4 regions of the Streptomyces sp. XH2 genome follow, and region 1 is predicted to be linked to each of the others. Evidence: riboswitches for the same ligand, from Rfam matches in the RefSeq annotation. Region 1 holds a riboswitch; each other region holds the start of a gene.

Evidence for each region. Region 1 has a riboswitch for cobalamin ahead of ACOTKD_RS32945 (cobalamin biosynthesis protein). Riboswitches for the same ligand answer to the same signal wherever they lie in the genome.
Region 2: linked by a shared signal. The riboswitch ahead of ACOTKD_RS23000 (HoxN/HupN/NixA family nickel/cobalt transporter) and the one ahead of ACOTKD_RS32945 (cobalamin biosynthesis protein) in region 1 are both predicted to bind cobalamin.
Region 3: linked by a shared signal. The riboswitch ahead of ACOTKD_RS05355 (prenyltransferase/squalene oxidase repeat-containing protein) and the one ahead of ACOTKD_RS32945 (cobalamin biosynthesis protein) in region 1 are both predicted to bind cobalamin.
Region 4: linked by a shared signal. The riboswitch ahead of metE (5-methyltetrahydropteroyltriglutamate--homocysteine S-methyltransferase) and the one ahead of ACOTKD_RS32945 (cobalamin biosynthesis protein) in region 1 are both predicted to bind cobalamin.

The regions. Positions count from the first base shown of each region.
Region 1 covers NZ_JBMMMZ010000018.1:59,471-63,567, reverse strand. The annotation lists gene ACOTKD_RS32950 (cobyric acid synthase) at 1-1,393, opposite strand, end outside; gene ACOTKD_RS32945 (cobalamin biosynthesis protein) at 1,423-2,397, opposite strand; cobalamin riboswitch at 2,526-2,648, opposite strand; gene ACOTKD_RS32940 (hypothetical protein) at 3,045-3,272, opposite strand; gene ACOTKD_RS32935 (anion permease) at 3,291-4,097, opposite strand, start outside.
Region 2 covers NZ_JBMMMZ010000011.1:146,318-150,414, forward strand. The annotation lists gene ACOTKD_RS22990 (APC family permease) at 1-848, opposite strand, end outside; gene ACOTKD_RS22995 (FAD-dependent monooxygenase) at 1,022-2,251, shown strand; cobalamin riboswitch at 2,496-2,715, shown strand; gene ACOTKD_RS23000 (HoxN/HupN/NixA family nickel/cobalt transporter) at 2,745-3,857, shown strand; gene ACOTKD_RS23005 (MFS transporter) at 3,877-4,097, opposite strand, start outside.
Region 3 covers NZ_JBMMMZ010000002.1:378,297-382,393, reverse strand. The annotation lists gene ACOTKD_RS05360 (aldehyde dehydrogenase) at 1-1,435, opposite strand, end outside; cobalamin riboswitch at 1,548-1,709, shown strand; gene ACOTKD_RS05355 (prenyltransferase/squalene oxidase repeat-containing protein) at 1,887-3,164, shown strand; gene ACOTKD_RS05350 (SCO2322 family protein) at 3,209-3,883, shown strand; gene ACOTKD_RS05345 (energy-coupling factor transporter transmembrane protein EcfT) at 3,880-4,097, shown strand, end outside.
Region 4 covers NZ_JBMMMZ010000004.1:34,171-38,267, forward strand. The annotation lists gene ACOTKD_RS09605 (hypothetical protein) at 1-9, shown strand, start outside; gene ACOTKD_RS09610 (hypothetical protein) at 121-336, opposite strand; gene ACOTKD_RS09615 (hypothetical protein) at 520-834, opposite strand; gene ACOTKD_RS09620 (hypothetical protein) at 936-1,292, opposite strand; gene ACOTKD_RS09625 (hypothetical protein) at 1,509-1,901, shown strand; cobalamin riboswitch at 1,942-2,151, shown strand; gene metE (5-methyltetrahydropteroyltriglutamate--homocysteine S-methyltransferase) at 2,355-4,097, shown strand, end outside.

The DNA of each region.
Region 1 (4,097 bases):
GCTCCTCCCGCAGCGCGGCGAACGACGTGTCCGGGGCCGGCACGAAGGCCCGCCCCGCCGCCTCCGCGACGCGCCGCAGGAACGCCCGGCGGAAGCCGTCGCTCTCCAGGGAGCCGTGCCAGTGCGTGCCCCACACCGAGCCGACCCGGCAGCCGTCCAGGAACGGCTCGTCGCCGCCCCGCAGGTCCGCCACGCCGTGGTGGATCTCGTAGCCCTCCACGGGCTCGCCCAGGGCCGTGCCCACCGGTCTCGCCAGGGTCTTCTCCGCGGCGAAGCGGATGCGCACCGGCAGCAGGCCCAGCCCCTCGACCGTGCCCGCCTTCGACTCGACCTCGTCGTCGATCCGCTCGCCCAGCACCTGGAAGCCGCCGCAGATGCCCAGGACGGGGCGGCCCTCCGCCCCGCGCCGGGCCAGGGCGTCCGCGAGCCCGCGCTCCCGCAGCCAGTTCAGGGCCCGTACGGTGCCGCGGGTGCCCGGCACCACGACCAGGTCGGCGTCGGCGAGCTCCTCCGCGCGGTCGACGAAGCGCACGACCACGCCCGGCTCGGCCGCCAGCGCGTCCACGTCCGTGAAGTTCGACATCAGCGGCACGGCGCACACCGCGACCCGCAGCACGTCCGCGCCGTGCGGCGGGGCCACCACCGACTCGCGCACCGCGCCCCGCAGGGAGACCCGCAGGCCGTCCTCCTCGTCGATGCCGAGGCCGTGCGCGAACGGCAGGACGCCGAACGTCCGCCGGCCCGTCAGCTCGTACAGCATGTCCAGGCCCGGCTCCAGCAGCGTCACGTCGCCCCGGAACTTGTTGACGACGTAACCCGCTATCAGCTCCTGGTCCTCCGGCGACAGCAGCGCCGTCGTGCCGAAGAACGACGCGAAGACGCCGCCGCGGTCGATGTCGCCCACCACCACCACGGGCAGCCGGGCCGCCCGGGCGATGCCCATGTTGACGATGTCGCTGCGCCGCAGGTTGATCTCGGCCGGGCTGCCCGCGCCCTCGCAGATGACCGCGTCGTGCGTGCGCCGCAGCTCCTCCAGGCAGCCGGTCACGGTGCCGAACAACTGCTCCTGCCGCCCCGCGTGGTAGCCGCGCGCGCTGAGCTCGCCCACCGGCTTGCCCATCAGGACGACCTGGCTGCTGCGGTCCCCGCCGGGCTTCAGCAGGACGGGGTTCATGAGCGCGCTCGGCTCCACGCGGGCCGCGGCCGCCTGCATGGCCTGCGCGCGGCCTATCTCCGCGCCCTCGCGCGTCACGAACGAGTTGAGCGACATGTTCTGCGCCTTGAACGGCGCGACCTTGACGCCCTTGCGGGCCAGCCAGCGGCAGATGCCGGCCGTCACCACGCTCTTGCCCGCGTCCGAGGTGGTGCCGGCCACCAGCAGGCCCCCGCCCAGCGGGCCCGCGGGCCCGCTCCTGTCAGCCGTCACCGGCTCCTCCTTGCCGCTCTTGCCGTCGTCAACAGGCTGCCCACTGTGCGGGCCGCCACCGCCGTCCCCAGGGCCAGCAGCGACACCCGGTGCGAGAGGCGCACCGCGCGCTCGATGTCGTCCGTCCGCACGGGGCGGTTCTCCGCGCCCAGGACGGGGCGGTGCTCCACCCGGCCCGCGTACGCGAGCGCGCCGCCCAGCCGCACGCCGAGCGCGCCCGCGAACGCGGCCTCCACGGGACCCGCGTTGGGGCTGGGGTGGCGGGACGCGTCGCGCCGGGCCACGCGCCAGGCGCCGCGTGGATCCGGGCCCGCGAGGACGGCGAGGGCCGCGGTCAGGCGTGCGCCGGGCCAGCCGGCCACGTCGTCCAGGCGGGCCGAGGCCCAGCCGAAGCGCCGGTAGCGGGCCGACTTGTGGCCGACCATGGCGTCCAGGGTGTTCACGGCCCGGAAGCCCACCAGGCCGGGCACGCCGCCGAGCGCGCCCCACACGAGGGCGCCGACGACGGCGTCGGAGGTGTTCTCGGCCACGGACTCCACGACGGCGCGGGCGATCTGCTGCCCGTCCAGCGCCTGCGGGTCGCGGCCGCACAGGTGCGGCAGGCGCTCGCGGGCGACCTCCACGTCACCGGCGGCGAGCGCGCCCCCGATGGCGCGGGCCTCCCGGCCCAGGGACGTGCCGCCGAGCACGGCCCAGGTGGCGGCGGCGGTCAGCGCGACGTCGGCGGTACGGGAACGAGAAGCGCGTACGGTACGGGCCAGCAGTGCGGCGCCTGCCGCCGCGCCCCCGGCGCACACCAGGGTGTGCAGGGCACCGCGGCCGCGGTCGTCGCGCCACAGGCGCTGCTCCACGGCGTGCGCGGCGCGGCCGAACGCGGCGACGGGGTGGCCGCGGCGCGGGTCGCCCAGGACGCGGTCACCGAGGAAGCCGAGGGCGGCGCCGCACGCGAAACCGATCGGATCGGCACGCATCGGATCAGACCGCCGTCACGCCTCGGCGGGAAGAGAAGGCTCTGCGGGGCGTTCGGTGGCGGGCGCCGGGCATGACGATGTGTCCTCACTCAGGGTCCGCGCCCTGGCTCGACGTGACCGGCGACCAGAGTCTCCTGGCTCCCGGATCCGCGCCCGCCCCGGCCTTCCGGCTCGCCGCCGTGGCCATCGCGTGGGGGAGACGCTCCCCGGTGACAGTGGCGGGACCGCGCCGGATTCGCACCGGACTTCCTCTGCTGTCGCCGTTTGGCTCCGGAAGTCCACCATGCGCCGCGGGCGCCGTCAACTCGCTCTGACCTGGCCCGAGCGCTTCCCGTGCCGGGTGCGGCCGACGCCTTTTACCGCCGCCGCGGCGTGCAACCCCCGTGTACGTGTCCGGCGGTGCCGAACCCACCGGCGGGGCGGCGCCGGCGGAGACGTACACCCAGGATGATCGCCGTTGCGGCGGGAGTTCGCTGCCCGGCAACGAGACGCAAGCGGCCGCGGCGGCGGGGTTCGTTGCGCGGCAACGAGATGCGCTTGACCGCGGCGGAAGCCGGTTGCGCGGCCGCGGCGCAGCCCGGCTTCCCCGCGGGTACGCGAACGGCCGGACCCCTGAAGGGGTCCGGCCGTTCGAAGGCGGAGCGCGGCTACGCCACGATCAAGTAGATGCCGTAACCCACGGCCGCCGCGCACAGCGCGAAGCACGCGTACGCCCCGGAGCGCGCGAGCGCACCCGCACCCGCACCCGAGTCCGCCGAGCCCCCCGCACGGGGCGACGTGCCCACGATGCCCAGGGTGAAGATGCCCACCAGGCCGACCGTCACCACGAGGCTGACGCCGAAGACCTGGCCGAGAGCTGCCCAGTCGATGTGCATGCGTTTCTTCCTTATGCCTTAGCTCGCCGCGGCGGCGGCAGGAGCCCGCCCGGCCTCGGGGGAGGGGGAGACCGCGGCGGCGAGCGGGCCGGCCGGCGGCGGGGCGACGGCCTGCAGGGCCGCGGTGACGACACCGGCCGGCTCGGCGCCGGTGACGGCGTCGCGCGAGTCCAGGTCGTCGTGGGTGACGGGCTTGCGGCGCGAGGCCAGCCAGATCGCGCCGGAGACGGCCAGGCCGAGGACGGCGACCGCGGCGACGCCCCAGTCGCCCTGGTCGGCGAGGAAGGCCGCGCCACCGGCGACGAGGCCGGCCGCGGGGAGGGTCAGGCCCCAGGCCATGACCATGCGCCCGGCGGTCGACCAGCGCACGACGCCGCCCTTGCGGCCGAGGCCGGCGCCCATGATCGAGCCGGAGCAGACCTGGGTGGTGGAGAGCGCGAAGCCGATGTGCGAGGAGGCGAGGATCACGGTCGCGGCGCCGGTCTGGGCGGCGAAGCCCTGCGCGGGCTTGATGTCGGTGAGGCCCTTGCCGAGGGTCTGGATGATGCGCCAGCCGCCCAGGTACGTGCCGAGGGCGATGGCGAGGCCGGCCGAGACGATGACCCACAGCGGCGGGTCGGAGTGCGGTGCGACGACGCCGCCGGCGACGAGCGCGAGGGTGATCACGCCCATGGTCTTCTGCGCGTCGTTGGTGCCGTGGGCGAGGGAGACCAGGGCGGCCGAGGCGATCTGCCCGGCGCGGTAGCCCTTGGCGGTGTCGCGCTCGTCGCGGCCGCGGGCGAGCCGGTAGGTGAGCCGGGTCGCGCACCAGGCGGCGAGGCCGGC
Region 2 (4,097 bases), on a different contig from region 1:
ATGGAGGAGGACGCGGAGTTCTCCGGGTCGAGCATGTCCTTCCAGTCGACCACGCCCAGCGTGCCGATCTGCAGCAGCAGGTAGATGGCCATGATGCCGAGGACGGAGTAGATGATGGAGCGCGGGATGTTGCGCCCGGGGTCCTTGATCTCGGCGCCCATGTACGCGGTCGTGTTGTAGCCGCCGTAGTCGTAGATGCCGATGGTCAGGCCCGCCGCGAAGCCGATCCAGAAGTGACTCGACGTCAGCTCGAAGGCGCCCACCGGGTAGGTGAAGGCCAGGTCCGGGCTGAAGTGGGTGTAGGCGGCGACGATCACCAGGACGACGGAGGCGATCATCACGCACCAGAGGGCGGCGGTGATCCGCGCCAGGTTCTCCACCCGCCCCCACAGCGACGCGACGACGAGGGCGATGAGCACCAGGCCCGTCAGGTCGCCCTGCGTCTGCGTCATGCCGGGCCAGAGGTAGGTCAGGTACTGCACGAAGCCGATGACGCCCGTCGACAGGGCCACCGGGAAGTAGAGCATCATCGTCCAGACGAACAGGAACGGCATCAGCTTTCCCGTGCGGTACTGGAAGGCCTGGCGCAGATAGACGTAGCTGCCGCCCGCGCCGGGCAGCGAGGCGCCGAGCTCGGCCCAGATCAGCCCGTCGGCCAGGGCCAGCACGGCGCCCGCGACGAACCCGATGACGGCGTGCGGGCCGCCGAAGGCCGCGACCATCAGGGGGATGGTGACGAAGGGGCCTATGCCGCACATCTGGCTCATGTTGATGGCGGTGGCCTGGAACAGGCCGATCCGGCGCACGAAGCCGACCTGATCCGTCGGCGGTCTTCCCGTACCTGCCATGGCGGTCAGCCCCTTCTCGTGCCGGATGGGGTCCGGCTGACCTGATTATGCGTTCAATGCACTGGTAGCACCGGCGTGTCGGCCCCGTCCACCGTTCCGACACGCCCGGTGGCTGCGGCTGCAAACGGCCGGGTAGGTTCCGTCGGCGACAGGCGCGACGAAAGGGGTGGGAGATGCTTGCAGGACGGGTGGCGGTCGTGGGCGGCTCGATCGCCGGATGCGCGGCCGCGCTGGCCGTGGCGCGCGCGGGCGCCGGCGAGGTGGTGGTCTTCGAGCGGGCGGCCGGAAGGCTTGCGGACCGGGGCGTCGGCCTCGCCGTCCACGAGCGGCGCTACGCCGAGCTGGAGGCGGCCGGGCACCTGGACCCGGGCATACCGTGGGTGCGGCTGACCTCGCGCCCCTGGCTCGTACGGGAGGACGCGCGCCGGGCCGGGCGGCGGGTGGGGGCGCTGCCGTTCGGGTTCCGTTCGTACGACTGGGGGTCGTTGTGGAGCGCGCTGCGGGCCCGCGTCCCCTCCTGCGTCGCCTACGAGCGCGGGAGCGCGGTCGAGCGGGTGCTGCCCGGGCCCGACGGGGCCTTGCTGCGCCTGGCCGGCGGCCGTGAGGAGCGCTTCGACCTCGTCATCGGCGCCGACGGATACCGCTCCGCCGTCCGGGCCGCAACCCGGGACGCGACCGTGCCCGGTTACGCCGGATACCTGGCGTGGCGCGGCATCCTCCCGGAGGAGGAACTGCCCGGCCCGGCCGGCGCGTGGGCCCGGGACGAGGCCGCCACCGTCGCCTTCCCCGGCGGCCACATGATCGTCTACCGCATCCCCGGGCCGGGCGGGACCGGAACCGGCGCCAACTGGGTCTTCTACACCGCGCCCGCCGACCCGGCCCACGCCCTGTCCGTCGACGACGCGGCGGGCCTCCCGCCGAGCCGGGTGCCCGACGCGCTGACGGCCCATCACCGCGCCGTCGTCGAGGAGCACTTCCCGCCGTACTGGCAGGAGGTCGTCCGGCGCACGCCCAAGGACGCCACCTACGTCCAGCCCGTCCTCGACCTGTGCGTGCCGCGCTACGGGGAGGGCCGGCTCGTCCTCCTCGGCGACGCGGCCGCCGTCGCCCGGCCGCACTCCGGCAGCGGCGCCGTGAAGGCCCTGCAGGACGCGACCGTGCTGGAGCGCTGCCTGGCCTCCGCCGGGAGCTGGAAGGAGGCCGTGGCCGCGTACGACGCGGCGCGGACGCCCGCCGGCCGCGCCGTCGTCGACCTGGGCCGCCGCCTGGGCCGCGCCCAGGTGCAGGCCACGCCCGACTGGGCGGCCATGAACCAGGCCGCCCTGGAGGCCTGGTGGAAGCGGGCGTCCGAGGGCGAGGGAAGCTTCGGCGGCCAGGCGCTGGACGTCGGGCGGGAGCCCTGAGGGGGGACCGGCCCGCGGGTTGCACGCCCTGTGCTCCGGGCCGCGCCGCTCCACCCGGCGCAACGGCGCCGAGCCGAAACGCCGGAGTCCGGCGGTGCCGGGCGGACCCCGGGCCGGGCCGCGAGCCTGCCCGGCCGAGCGGGCCCCGGGGCCGCAGGCGCAGTGCGCTCGGCCCGGGGCGCCTGGCACCACACTTGCAAAGGGCTGGCAGCTGCTGAACCTTCGCATTCGCGTCCCCCGGGCGCTAAAGTGACCCGGCCGTGGTGTTCGGGAAGACCGGTGAAGGACCGTCGAGGTCCGAGCCCGGCGCGGCCCTCGCCACTGTGATCGGGGAGTGACCGTCCCGTTCCGCGCGTCGCCCCACGGGCGCGCGGAGCCACTGGCCGCAGCCGGCTGCCGGGAAGGCGGGGACGGGCGCGAACGGACCCGTAAGCCAGGAGACCGGCCACGGCATCTCGCAAATGGTCCACGAGGTGCTGGAGCGTTCAACCCCATGTCCCGACCCACCGATTCTCCCGGCGGCCCCGCGCCCTCCTTCCGCTGGCGCCGCCAGGACACCGTGCGGACCGCCGGCCTGCTGGCCGTCATCGCCGCCCTGCACGTCGTCGCGTTCGGCGTGCTCTACCTGCTCGTCGTCCCCCATCACTACGCCGTCGGCTCCAAGGTCTACGGCGTCGGCCTCGGCATCACCGCCTACACCCTCGGCATGCGGCACGCCTTCGACGCCGACCACATCGCCGCCATCGACAACACCACCCGCAAGCTGATGGCCGACGGCAAGCGCCCGGTCTCCGTCGGCTTCTGGTTCGCGCTCGGCCACTCCAGCGTCGTCGTGCTGCTGACCCTGCTGGTGGCCGGCGGCACGCGGCTGGCCGGCACGCTGATGGACGAGGAGTCCACCACCCACCAGACGCTCGGCATCGTCGGCACGACCGCCTCCGGCGGCTTCCTCTACCTCATCGCCGCGCTCAACCTCGTCGCCCTCGCCGGCATCCTGCGGATCTTCCGCGCGATGCGCGAGGGCCGCTACGACGAGGCCGAGCTGGAGCAGCACCTGGACTCGCGCGGCTTCATGAACCGCGTCCTCGGCCGCTTCACGCGCTCGATCACCCGCCCGGGCCAGATGTACCCGCTGGGCTTCCTCTTCGGCCTCGGCTTCGACACGGCCACCGAGGTCACGCTGATGGTGATGGCGGGCAGCGGCGCCGCCGCGGGCGTGCCCTGGTACGCGATCCTGTGCCTGCCGCTGCTGTTCGCCGCGGGCATGAGCCTCTTCGACACCCTCGACGGCACGTTCATGAACTTCGCCTACCAGTGGGCGTTCTCCAACCCGGTCCGCAAGGTCTACTACAACCTCACCATCACGGGCCTGTCGATCGCCGTCGCCTTCCTCATCGGCACCATCGAACTGGTCGGCGTCCTGCACGAGAAGCTGGGCCTGGAGGACGCGGTGACCGGCTGGATCGCCGGCCTGAACCTCGACAACGTCGGCTTCGTCATCGTCGGCCTGTTCGTGGTGGTGTGGGCGGCCGCCCTCGGCTACTGGCGCTTCGGCACGGTCGACCCGCGCTGGGCCGCCCGCCCGGCGGCCCCGGCCGAGAGCTGACCCGCGCGCCGGCCCGCCGTCAGGCGGCGGCGCGGGCGGACGCCTCCCCGGCCTCCTCCCGCGCCGCCGCCGGCACCAGCTGCGCCTGCCCGGCGAGGATCACCAGCGTGCCCACGGCGACCCCCAGGACACCGCACGTCGCGGCCCACGTGGCCCCCGCCTCCTCCAGGACCGTGCCGGTGACGGCCGACCCCAGTGCCACGCCGGCCGTCATCAGGGTCACCAGCCACGCGAACGCCT
Region 3 (4,097 bases), on a different contig from region 1:
GCTCCAGGTACTCGGCGAAGCCCTCCGGTCCGAACTCCCGCCCCAGGCCGGAGTTCTTGTAGCCGCCGAAGGGGCCGAACATGTCGAGGCCGAAGGTGTTGACCGAGTACGTGCCGGTGCGCACCCGGCGGGCGACCTCGATGCCGCGTTCGGCGTCGCGGGTCCAGACGCTGCCGGAGAGCCCGTAGTCGGAGTCGTCGGCGATGCGCACGGCCTCCTCCTCCGTGTCGTAGGGCAGCAGGCAGATGACGGGGCCGAAGATCTCCTCGCGGGCGATGCGCATGTCGTTGGAGACGTCGCCGAAGAGGGTGGGCTCGACGTACCAGCCCTTGTCGCGGCCGGCCGGGCGGCCGCCGCCGGCCAGCACCTTGGCGCCCTCGCGCTGCCCGAGCGCGATGTACTCCAGGGACCTGCGGCGCTGCCGTTCGGCGACGAGCGGCCCGACCTGGGTGGCGGGGTCGAGGGGGTCGCCGACGACGAGGGCGGAGGCGGCGGCCGTGAAGCGCTCGGCCAGTTCGGCGTAGTGGGCGCGGGGGGCGAGGATGCGCGTCTGGGCCACGCACGACTGGCCGTTGTTCATCCAGGCCGCGGGGACGATGCCGGCGACGGCCGCCTCCAGGTCGGCGTCCGGCAGGACGATCGCCGCGGACTTGCCGCCGAGCTCCAGAGTGACGCGGGTCAGCCGGCGCGCCGCGACCTCCATGACGCGCTTGCCCGCCGCGACCGAGCCGGTGAAGGCCACCTTGTCGACGCCGGGGTGCCCGACGAGGTACTCGCTGACCTCGCGTTCCGCGGGCAGGATCGACAGGACGCCCTCCGGCAGGCCCGCCTCCGTGACGATCTCCGCCAGGAGGTACGAGTCCAGCGGCGTTTCCGGCGAGGGCTTGAGCACCACCGAGCAGCCCGTCAGCAGCGCGGGCGCGAGCTTGGCCGCCGTCACGAGCTGCGGGACGTTCCACGGCACGACGGCAGCGACGACGCCGACCGGCTCGCGCCGCACGAGCAGCGGCCCGAGGGCGCCGGCCCGCCGCTCCTCGTAGGGCAGGCCGCGGGCGACGGCGATGGCGCAGTCCCACACCATCATCGCGCCGAGGGCCTGGGCGAGGACGCTCCAGGAGTACGGGGAGCCGTTCTGGGCGGAGACGATCCGGGCGATCTCCTCGTGCCGGGCGGCGACGCCGTCCTTGATGCGGGTGACGACGTCGATGCGCTCGGCGAGGGGCCGGTCGGCCCAGACGCCGGAGTCGAAGGCCGTGCGGGCCGCGGCGACGGCCCTGTCGACGTCCTCGCGCGAGGCGTGCGGGACGCGGCCGATCACCTCCTCGGTGTGCGGCGACACGACGTCGATGACGGCGCGGCCGGCCGGGTCGGCCATGGCGCCGCCGATGAAGAGCTGTCCGTGCTCGACGACCGGTCCGTTCGCATGCTGGTTCATGATCCGGATGCCTCCCGCGCGTCTGCGGAGCCCTGCGCGCCGTAACGAAAAACTGACGCAGCATCAGACACTTAGCAGCCCGCCCGGCAGCGGGCAACAGGTCGCCGGACCGTTGATCTTCAGGCCGTCCGGTTAAAGTGTCCGTGACAACTTCATCCCGCCTCGGAACGGGGGAAGCCGGTGCAAATCCGGCGCTGACCCGCAACCGTGACTACGGTCCGCCGCCCGGCGGCCGTACGAGCCGGACCACCCGGTCCAGGCGGCAGGCTTCCGGAACCGGTCGTGCCGCCTGGCGGTGCCGTCCGGTCCACCGGCACCGCCGAGGTATGCGGAGCCGAGCCCGGTGCCACCGCGCGCAGCGCGCGGGGAGGCGGCCGTGCGCGGCCGCGGACCCCGTCAGCCGGCCCTGCCCCCGCCCCCGCAGTGACACCCCACCGAGAGGCTCGACCCCATGGCCCCCTCCCTCGCCGTCCACGCGCGCCGCGGCGCCGCGGCCCTGGCCACCGCCGCCGTCCTGGGCGCGGCCGCGGCCCCCGCCGCCTTCGCCGACGGCTCACCGTCCCCGGCGCCGGGGCTGTACGGCACGGCCGACCCCAAGTTCGACGGTGTCTTCCGGCAGTCGCTGGCCTTCGTGGCGCAGAACGCCACGGGCGTCACCCCGGCCAAGCCGGGGGTCGACTGGCTCGCGGGCCAGCAGTGCGAGGACGGCGGCTTCCCCGGCTACCGCGCGGACACGAGCAAGGCGTGCGACCCGAAGAAGGACGAGTTCACGGACGCCACCGCCGCGGCCGTGCAGGGCCTCGCGGCCGCCGGCGGGCGCGCGGACGCGGTCAGGAAGGGCCTGGACTGGCTCAAGGCCCACCAGAACGACGACGGCGGCTGGGGCTACCAGGCCGGCAGCCCCACCGACGCCAACTCCACCTCCATCGCCCTCGGCGCGTTCGCGGCGGCCGGCCAGGACCCGGCCAAGGACGCCGTCAAGAACGGCAAGAACCCCGTGGAGACGCTGCTGGCCTTCCAGCTCGGCTGCGACGCGAAGGAGGGCGAGCGCGGCGCGTTCGCGTACCTGAAGGACGACAAGGGGCTGCGCGCCGACAACCTGGCCAGCGCCGCCGCCGCGCTCGCCACGCTCGGCAAGGGCTTCCTCGCCGAGCCCCCGAAGAAGGACGCCGACCGGCCCGTCAAGGCGCTGGAGTGCGCGGGCGAGGACAAGGCCGGTCCCAAGGACGCCGCCGCGGCCGCCGAGGCCGTGGACGGCTACCTCGTGGCCGCCATGGACAAGAACGGTGGCTACCTGCTGCCGTCCATGCCCGGCGCCCCCGCCAAGCCCGACCAGGGCAACACGGCCGACGCCGCCCTCGCCCTCGCCGCGGGCGGTCACCGCGCCGCCGCCGAGAAGCCCCTGAAGTGGCTGCGGTCCAAGGAGAGCGGCACCGCCGAGTGGGCCAAGGGCCAGCCCGGCCGGCTCGCCAAGCTGATCCTCGCCACGCGCGCCGCGGGCGGCGACCCGCGCGACTTCGCGGGCACGGACCTCGTGGCGCAGCTGAACGCCACGGGGCCGGCGCCGGAGCGGGCCACGGGCTCCGACGAGTCGAAGAAGGACGAGGACAAGGACGAGAAGGACGGCGGCGTCACCGTCAACGTCTGGTGGATCGTCGGCGTCGGCCTGGCCTTCGGCGCCGGCATCGGCTTCCTGATCAGCGGCCGCAAGAAGAAGCAGCAGCTGTGACGCGAGCTGCCGGAATGCGCCCTGCCGGGGTGCGAGCCGCCGGGATGCGCGGCGGTGCGGTCGCCGCGCTGGTCGCCGTGCTCCTCGTACTGCTCGGCACCGCCCCCGCCCAGGCCGCCGGCTACCGGTACTGGTCGTTCTGGCAGGGCTCCGGCGGCCAGTGGGCGTACGCGACGCAGGGGCCGGGCACGGCGCGGCCCGGCGACGGGGACGTGATCGGGTTCCGGTTCGCGGTCAGCGCGGACTCCTCCGACGCCGCGAAACCGCGCGCCGCCGCCGGCTTCGAAGCGGTCTGCGACAGCACGCCCGCCAAGGACGGGGCGAAGCGCGTCGCCGTCGTCCTCGACTTCGGCACGCCCGCCGACGCCCCCGACGGCGAGACGCCGCCCGCGGCCCGCTCGGCCTGCGCCCAGGTGGGCGAGGACACGACCGCGGGCGAGGCGCTGGCCGCGGTCGCGAAGCCGCTGCGCTACGACTCCTCCGCCCTGCTGTGCGCCATCGCGGGCTACCCGCGGACGGGCTGCGGCGAGCAGGTGAGCGGCGCGAAGAAGGGTGCGGAGAGCGCGCGGCCGAGTGCCGCGGACAAGAGCGGCGGGAGCGACGGAAACGACGGGGGCAGCGGTGACGGCGTCCCGTCGGCCGGCCTGATCGGCGGCGTCGCCGCCGTGGTCGTCCTCGGCGCCGCGGCCTTCTGGCAGGCCCGCCGACGCCGCGGATGAGCGACAGGAAGAAGCCGCAGCGCGCTCGGGGCGAGGCGGCGGGGGCCGGAGGCGCGCCGGGGGGCGGAGCCGCGCCGCTCACTGCACGCGCCTCCGCCCTGCACGCGGGCGCCTGGTGGGTGTGGGCGCTGGGCCTGGCCACGGCCGCCTCGCGGACCACGAACGTCCTGCTGCTCGGCCTGCTCGTCGCCGTCGCCGGCTACGTCGTGGCCGC
Region 4 (4,097 bases), on a different contig from region 1:
GAGGAGTGAGCGACCCGCATCCTCAGCCACGCGGCCCGGGAGGCCCTGCCCAGGCCGCGCTGGGGCCCGCGCGGTGGCTGAGCGTTGCGGCCGGCTCGTAGGGCCGCACTCACCACGGTCTCAGGAGTCCTTGCCCTCCACGACGCGCCGGGCCGCCTCGCTCTCCGCGGCGGCCGGTGACAGCTCGCTCAGCGTGTCGAGGTCGGTGTCCTCCCGGAGCTCGGTCTCCCAGGCGGCGGCCAGCTTCTCCTGCTGCCGGCGCGGCTGCCGCCGGACCTCCTCGCGGTGGGCCGGGCTCAGGGCCTCCAGGAATCGCGAGACTTCGTCGGTCGGCATGGGTTCTCCCTCGTCAGCGTCGACGGCCATCCCCTTCCCGCTGCCGGGAGCCCCCGGATCAACCGGCTCCTCCGCTTCACCTGAAAGGGGACCGGGCGGGCGCCGGCAGGAGGAGCGGCGGCGGCCGGGCGGCTGCCCGTCCCCGCGAAAGCGAGGGGAGCGGGCAGCCGCGCGACGGCGGGGCTACTCCTGCCGTACGTACAGCAGCAGCCGGGCGAACAGGCCGGGCCGGCGCGGCGCGCCGCGGGGCGCGGCGGGCCCGGCTTCCGCGCCGGGGGCTTCGGGAGCGGCGGGCGGCTTCTCCCCGGCCCGGCTCGCGGGGGGCGTGGTGCGCGGACCGCCCGGCGGGCTCGGCGGGCTCGGCGGGTCCTGCGGATCCGGGGCGGTGGCCGGGGGCTGCTCGCCGCCGGCGGAGGCGTGCTCGGGGTCGGGTTCGGGGGCGCGGTAGACCTGGGCGCGCAGATAGGCGCTCAGGACACGCGCGGGATCGAGGGGCATGACGTCTCTCTGCTTCTCGTGCCTGCAGGTGTGAGGAAAGTTCCGGGCGTGCCGGACGCGGCGGCCCGTCCCGTACGGGGCGGGACGGGCGGGGGTTCCTCTCAGCAGCGCAGGACGTCGTTGCGCGCGCGGCCCGCGGTGGCCGCGGGGCCTTCGGGGGCCGGCGGTGCGGGCCGGCAGCCGGGGGCCGGCGGGGATCCGGCTCCCGCGGAGTCCCGCGAGGCGGGGACGCAGGTGCGCCTGCCCGGAGACGCCTGGACGCGGGGCGTGCGGTTGTCCGCGACGCAGTCGTCCGCGGTGGCGAACTCCACGGACACGGGGGTCTCTTCCGGGCCGGAGCCCAGGGCGAACACCGTGCCGCTCCCCCCGGAGAAGAGCAGCAGGACGGAGACCAGCACGGCGACCGCGGCGCGCAACGCGGGCTGCGACGGCGGCGGTGCGGGGCTCCACAGGGTCATGCACCAAGCGTAATCAGTCAATTACTTTGGGCGCATTCCACCGTTCGGGTGAGGCCACCGGTACCGGGGCGGCATCTCCCGGCGGGAACGGGGCACCTGGCCCGTATGGTCGCACAGCCCGCGGCACGGAACCCGGGCGCGCCGTACGGTCGGAGCAGGGCTTCTCCGCGCACGGCGGCGGCCCCGGTCACGGCAACGACGGCGGAGGAGGAGCAGGTGACGGATGCCCGGGAGAGTGCGGACCACGTCAGCGTGCATCTGACGGACTGCGGCCACCAGGACGCGGGCGCCGTCTTCGGCGTTCTGGAGGCCGCCTTCCCCGAAGCGGGCCCGCCGCGCAGCGAGACCAGCCCGGGCGCGCCCGGCGCGGGCCCGATGATCTGGTGCATGACGGTGGACACCCGCACGCGGCTGGGCGAGGGCGCGGCGCAGCCGGGGAAGGCTCCCCTCTCGGGCACGGTCACGGCCGACCTGTTCGGCGCCGCCGACCCCGTCCGCCAGGTCAAGGAGGAACTGGAGCGCGCCTTCGCCGCCGAGCACCGCGGTCACGTCTCCGGTGAGCACGAGATGGAGCTGCGGCTGCGGCTGGCGACGCGAACCGCCTCGTGAGGCGCGCCACTTCACTCTTCCGTGACCCTGCCCCGCGGCCTAGAGTGACGGTGCAGCTGGTTCGCCCTGCTCGCCAGGCAGGCGCGTCGCAAGAGGGAACCCGGTGGGAATCCGGGACTGCCCCGCAGCGGTGAGCGGGAACGACCGCCGTCATACGCACTGGATCCGTACGGGTCCGGGAAGCGACGGCCAGTAGGTGCCATGTGGCGTGCCCGCGAGTCCGAAGACCTGCCAACTGCCCGTGCGCTGCCGAGCGCACGGAGATCCCGGTGACCTCGAGGGCGGTTGGGGGCACCCCCGGACGAAGTCTGGGGGAGCACACATCAGGCGGGCACACGCGGCGGCGCTACGAGCGACCGCACCGCGGCGGCGGCCCGCCCGGTCTGCCGTTCCTTCGCGCTCTCCGTCCGTCCCGGGGTCATGGACGCACGCACGCTCGCGAAGGAGAGTTCCGTGACCAGCAAGTCCGCAGCCGCGGCAGCACAGGCCACCGTCCACGGCTACCCCCGGCAGGGTCAGGGCCGGGAACTGAAGAAGGCGATCGAGGGGTACTGGAAGGGCCGTGTCACGGCCGAGGCCCTGCGGGACACGGCCGCCGCACTGCGCCGTACGAACTGGCAGCAGCTGGCCGGGGCCGGTGTGCACGAAGTGCCCACGGGCGACTTCTCGTTCTACGACCACGTCCTGGACACCAGTGTGATGGTCGGTGCGATTCCCGCGCGGCACCGCGCGACCGTCGACGCCGACGCCCTGGACGGCTACTTCGCCATGGCCCGTGGCACGCAGGAGGTGGCGCCGCTGGAGATGACCAAGTGGTTCGACACCAACTACCACTACCTGGTCCCCGAACTCGACCCCGGCACGGTCTTCACCGCGGACTCCACCAAGCAGGTCGCGGAGCTGAAGGAGGCCCTCGCGCTCGGCCTGACGGCCCGTCCGGTGCTCGTCGGCCCCGTCACGTACCTGCTGCTGGCCAAGCCCGCGCCGGGCGTCGCCGCCGGCTTCGAGCCGCTCACCCTCCTCGACCGGCTGCTGCCGGTGTACGCCGAGGTCCTCGCCGACCTGCGGGCCGCGGGCGCCGAATGGGTGCAGCTCGACGAGCCCGCCCTGGTCCAGGACCGCTCCCCCGCCGAGCTCAACGCCGCCGCCCGCGCCTACCGCGAACTGGGCGGCCTCACCGACCGGCCCCGGCTGCTGGTCGCCTCCTACTTCGACCGGCTCGGCGAGGCCCTCCCGGTCCTCGCCAAGGCCCCCGTCGAGGGCCTCGCCCTGGACTTCACGGGCCCCGCCGCCGCCAACCTCGACGACCTCGCGGCCGCCGGCGGGCTGCCCGGCAAGCGGCTCCTCGCCGGCGTCGTCAACGGCCGCAACGTGTGGATCAACGACTTCGAGAAGTCCCTGTCCACCCTGGGCACGCTCCTCGGCCTCGCCGGCCGGGTCGACGTCGCCCCGTCCTGCTCCCTGCTGCACGTGCCGCTGGACGCGGCGGCCGAGCGGGACATCGACCCGCAGATCGCCCGCTGGCTCGCGTTCGCCCGCCAGAAGGCCGCCGAGGTGGTCACGCTGGCCCGCGGCCTGGCGCAGGGCCCCGACACGATCGCGGCCGAGCTGGCCGCCAACCGCGCCGACCTGGCTTCGCGGGCGGGCTCGGCCATCACCCGGGACCCGGCCGTCCGCGCCCGCGCCGCCGCCGTCACCGAGACCGACGGCCGCCGCTCGCAGCCGTACGAGCAGCGGGCGGCCGCCCAGCGGGCCCACCTCGGCCTGCCCCTGCTGCCGGTCACCACCATCGGCTCCTTCCCGCAGACGACGGAGCTGCGCACCGCCCGCGCCGACCTGCGCTCGGGACGGATCGACGCCGAGGCGTACGAGGAGCGCATCAAGGCCGAGATCCGCGAGGTGCTCTCGTTCCAGGAGAAGGCCGGCATCGACGTCCTCGTGCACGGCGAGCCCGAGCGCAACGACATGGTGCAGTACTTCGCCGAGCAGCTGACGGGCTATCTGGCCACGCAGCACGGCTGGGTCCAGTCGTACGGCACGCGCTACGTCCGCCCGCCGGTCCTCGCCGGTGACATCTCCCGCCCGGAGCCGATGACGGTCCGCTGGACGCGCTACGCCCAGTCGGTGGCGGGCAAGCCCGTCAAGGGCATGCTGACCGGGCCGGTCACCATGCTCGCCTGGTCGTTCGTCCGCGAC